Regions from separate parts of the Streptomyces sp. NPDC015131 genome, predicted to be linked through region 2. Evidence: predicted binding sites of a transcription regulator. Region 2 holds the regulator's gene; the other holds the start of a gene.
What was found. Region 2 encodes HrcA, which represses chaperone genes, less so after heat shock. Its sites were predicted from a motif close to TTNGCACTCNGNNNNNCNGAGTGCNAA; they were not measured.
Positions count from the first base shown of each region.

Region 1: groL (chaperonin GroEL) is a predicted target of HrcA. The motif match lies at 896-922, and genes of this name have one in related genera.

Region 1 covers NZ_JBIBVB010000006.1:132,540-134,737, forward strand. The annotation lists gene ACF08D_RS23850 (MoaD/ThiS family protein) at 1-77, shown strand, start outside; gene ACF08D_RS23855 (cold-shock protein) at 487-693, shown strand; gene groL (chaperonin GroEL) at 1,049-2,198, shown strand, end outside.
Region 2 covers NZ_JBIBVB010000002.1:828,337-830,534, reverse strand. The annotation lists gene ACF08D_RS09440 (MBL fold metallo-hydrolase) at 1-157, opposite strand, end outside; gene hrcA (heat-inducible transcriptional repressor HrcA) at 328-1,344, shown strand; gene dnaJ (molecular chaperone DnaJ) at 1,345-2,198, shown strand, end outside.

The sequences.
Region 1 (2,198 bases), on a different contig from region 2:
TCGAGGGCGGTCTGGAGACGGCCACGCCCGACGGGGCGGGCGTGTCGATCATCCCGGCCGTCGCGGGCGGCTGCTGACCCACACAGCGTGACCGGCGTTGCCCCCTCCGCGAGAGAAGCGGAGGGGGCAATTCTGCATGGTTCAGCACGGTAGAGTTGGGGAAGTGCCCGCCGTCGCGAGTGCCGCCCGCATATGAGAAGCCGCGCGGCCGCGACAAGATGCAGTCAATGTGTGCCAGCGAATTGCGCCAATAGTGCGCTTTGCCCGGCCCGACTTGCCCGGGATTCCGGCGCCTTGGGGCGCAATTTCCGTTCACCCGTGCTCGGATTTCTCGTCCGATTGACCTGTTGCAGACGGCAGTTGGGCAGATACATTCAGCGGCGGTCGACGCGTTCCGGCGCACGCCTCCACCTGTCAGGGGGCGAGGTCTGACCCGGGTCCGCGAAGTGCGGTCCTGTGCAAGGGCCAGTAATAGGGGAGTTAGGCATGGCTCAGGGCACCGTCAAGTGGTTCAACGCGGAGAAGGGGTACGGCTTCATCGCGGTCGACGGTGGTGCGGATGTTTTCGTCCACTACAGCGCGATCCAGATGGACGGCTACCGCACCCTTGAAGAAGGTCAGCGAGTCGAGTTCGAGATCTCGCAGGGCCAGAAGGGTCCGCAGGCGGACATGGTCAAGCTCGCCGCCGGCTGAGCGTCGCGTCGCGATCGGCCGGCCCGCCGGACGATCGGCCACCGACCATCGGCCGCCGGGAGACCGGCCGGCCGGCTTCACGAACGCCGAGGGGTCCGCGTCCAGGGGGACGCGGACCCCTCGCGCGTGTGCGGGCACACCCCCGGGGGTCTCTCCGCGAGAGGCGCTTGCACTCGCAGGGGTCGAGTGCTAATCATTGGCGTTAGCACTCTGAAGGTGAGAGTGACAACGAAGGACCGGGTCGGTGAGGCCCGCAGGCCGGTGGGGCAAGGAACCACCTCAGGCAGGCAGGCCGTCCGTCGCGGGCGCCAGCGCGGTCCGGAGCATCCACCCCAGTCCGGGAGGACCACTTCACATGGCCAAGATCATCGCGTTCGACGAGGAGGCACGGCGCGGCCTCGAGCGCGGCATGAACCAGCTCGCCGACGCCGTCAAGGTGACCCTGGGCCCCAAGGGTCGCAACGTCGTCCTCGAGAAGAAGTGGGGCGCCCCCACGATCACCAACGATGGTGTGTCCATCGCCAAGGAGATCGAGCTCGAGGACCCGTACGAGAAGATCGGCGCCGAGCTGGTCAAGGAAGTCGCCAAGAAGACGGACGACGTCGCCGGTGACGGTACGACCACCGCGACCGTCCTCGCCCAGGCGCTCGTCCGCGAGGGCCTGCGCAACGTCGCCGCCGGCGCCAACCCGATGGCCCTGAAGCGCGGCATCGAGACCGCCGTCGAGGCCGTCTCCGGCGCGCTGCTCGAGCAGGCGAAGGATGTCGAGACCAAGGAGCAGATCGCCTCCACGGCCTCCATCTCCGCCGCCGACACCCAGATCGGCGAGCTCATCGCCGAGGCCATGGACAAGGTCGGCAAGGAAGGCGTCATCACCGTCGAGGAGTCCCAGACCTTCGGTCTGGAGCTGGAGCTCACCGAGGGTATGCGCTTCGACAAGGGCTACATCTCGGCGTACTTCGCCACCGACATGGAGCGTATGGAGGCGTCGCTCGACGACCCGTACATCCTGATCGTCAACTCGAAGATCTCCTCGGTGAAGGACCTGCTCCCGCTGCTGGAGAAGGTCATGCAGTCGGGCAAGCCGCTGCTGATCATCGCCGAGGACGTCGAGGGCGAGGCCCTGTCGACCCTGGTCGTCAACAAGATCCGCGGCACCTTCAAGTCCGTCGCCGTCAAGGCCCCGGGCTTCGGCGACCGCCGCAAGGCCATGCTGAACGACATCGCCATCCTCACCGGTGGCCAGGTCATCTCCGAGGAGGTCGGCCTCAAGCTCGAGAACGCCGGCCTGGACCTGCTGGGCCGCGCCCGCAAGGTCGTCATCACCAAGGACGAGACCACCATCGTCGACGGTGCCGGTGACAGCGACCAGGTCGCCGGTCGCGTCAACCAGATCCGCGCCGAGATCGAGAACTCCGACTCGGACTACGACCGCGAGAAGCTCCAGGAGCGTCTGGCGAAGCTGGCCGGCGGCGTGGCCGTCATCAAGGCCGGTGCCGCCACCG
Region 2 (2,198 bases):
TCGCGGCGCCCTCACGCAGCGTGGCGCCCGTGTCGTACAGCAGCGCGCCCGCCTCGCCGACCACCAGGGCCGTGGTGGCGTCCCAGACGGGCAGCCTGCGGCGCCCGGCGCCTTCGGCCAGGCGCTCCCATCCGAACTCTTCCCAACTGACGTCCATACCGCGACGCTATCGGCAACCACCAGCGCCGTCGCGCGGTAGCGTGGTCGGCCGCCCTTGCTACGGGCGCACCCCGGCGCCGTACACTGGCCGGGGACCACTGGCACTCGGACAGGGCGAGTGCCAGCTAAGCGGGAAGAACGAACCACCGTCAGCTGGAGGTGCGCGCGATGCTGAGCGAACGCAGACTCGAGGTGCTGCGCGCCATCGTCCAGGACTACGTGGGCACCGAGGAGCCGGTCGGCTCCAAGGCCCTCACGGAGCGCCACAACCTCGGCGTCTCGCCCGCCACCGTGCGCAACGACATGGCGGTGCTGGAGGACGAGGGCTTCATCGCCCAGCCCCACACCAGCGCGGGCCGCATCCCCACGGACAAGGGCTACCGCCTCTTCGTCGACCGGCTCGCCGGCGTCAAGCCGCTGTCGTCGCCGGAGCGGCGCGCCATCCAGAACTTCCTGGACGGCGCCGTCGACCTCGACGACGTGGTGGGCCGCACGGTACGGCTGCTGGCGCAGCTGACCCGGCAGGTCGCGGTCGTGCAGTACCCCTCCCTGACGCGCTCCACCGTGCGTCATGTGGAACTGCTGCCGCTGGCCCCGGCCCGGCTGATGCTGGTCCTGATCACCGACACGGGCCGGGTCGAGCAGCGCATGATCGACTGCCCTGCGCCCTTCGGCGAGGCGTCCGTGGCCGACCTGAGGGCCCGGCTGAACAGCCGTGTCGTCGGCCGGCGCTTCACGGACGTGCCGCAGCTGGTGCAGGACCTCCCCGAGTCCTTCGAGGCGGAGGACCGGGGGACCGTCTCCACGGTGCTGGCCACCCTGCTGGAGACCCTGGTGGAGGAGACCGAGGAACGGCTGATGATCGGCGGCACCGCCAATCTCACCCGCTTCGGGCACGACTTCCCGCTGACGATCCGGCCGGTGCTGGAGGCGCTGGAGGAGCAGGTGGTGCTCCTGAAGCTGCTCGGCGAGGCCACGGACTCGGCCATGACCGTACGCATCGGGCACGAGAACGCCCACGAGGGCCTCAACTCCACGTCCGTCGTCGCGGTCGGCTACGGTTCGGGCGACGAGGCAGTCGCCAAACTCGGCGTGGTCGGACCGACCCGCATGGACTACCCCGGAACGATGGGAGCGGTACGCGCAGTGGCACGTTACGTCGGACAGATCCTGGCGGAGTCGTAAGTGGCCACGGACTACTACGCCGTACTCGGCGTGCGCCGCGACGCGTCCCAGGACGAGATCAAGAAGGCGTTCCGGCGGCTCGCCCGCGAGCTGCACCCGGACGTCAACCCGGACCCGAAGACCCAGGAGCGGTTCAAGGAGATCAACGCCGCCTACGAGGTGCTGTCGGACCCGCAGAAGAAGCAGGTCTACGACCTCGGCGGCGACCCGCTGTCCGCGTCCGGCGGCGCCGGGGGCGCGGGCGGGTTCGGCGCGGGCGGCTTCGGCAACTTCTCCGACATCATGGACGCCTTCTTCGGTACGGCGTCCCAGCGCGGCCCCCGCTCGCGCACCCGCCGCGGCCAGGACGCCATGATCCGGCTGGAGGTCGAGCTCCAGGAGGCGGCCTTCGGCACCACCAAGGACATCCAGGTCGACACGGCCGTCGTCTGCACCACCTGTTCCGGTGAGGGCGCCGCGCCCGGCACGTCGGCCCAGACCTGCGACATGTGCCGCGGCCGGGGCGAGGTCTCCCAGGTCACCCGGTCCTTCCTGGGCCAGGTCATGACGTCCCGCCCCTGCCCGCAGTGCCAGGGCTTCGGCACCGTCGTCCCGACCCCGTGCCCCGAGTGCGCGGGCGACGGCCGCGTGCGGTCCCGCCGTACGCTCACGGTCAAGATCCCGGCCGGTGTGGACAACGGCACCCGCATCCAGCTGGCCGGCGAGGGCGAGGTCGGCCCCGGCGGCGGCCCCGCGGGCGACCTGTACGTGGAGATCCACGAGCTGCCGCACCCGGTCTTCCAGCGGCGCGGGGACGACCTGCACTGCACGGTGACCATCCCCATGACGGCCGCCGCACTGGGCACCAAGTGCCC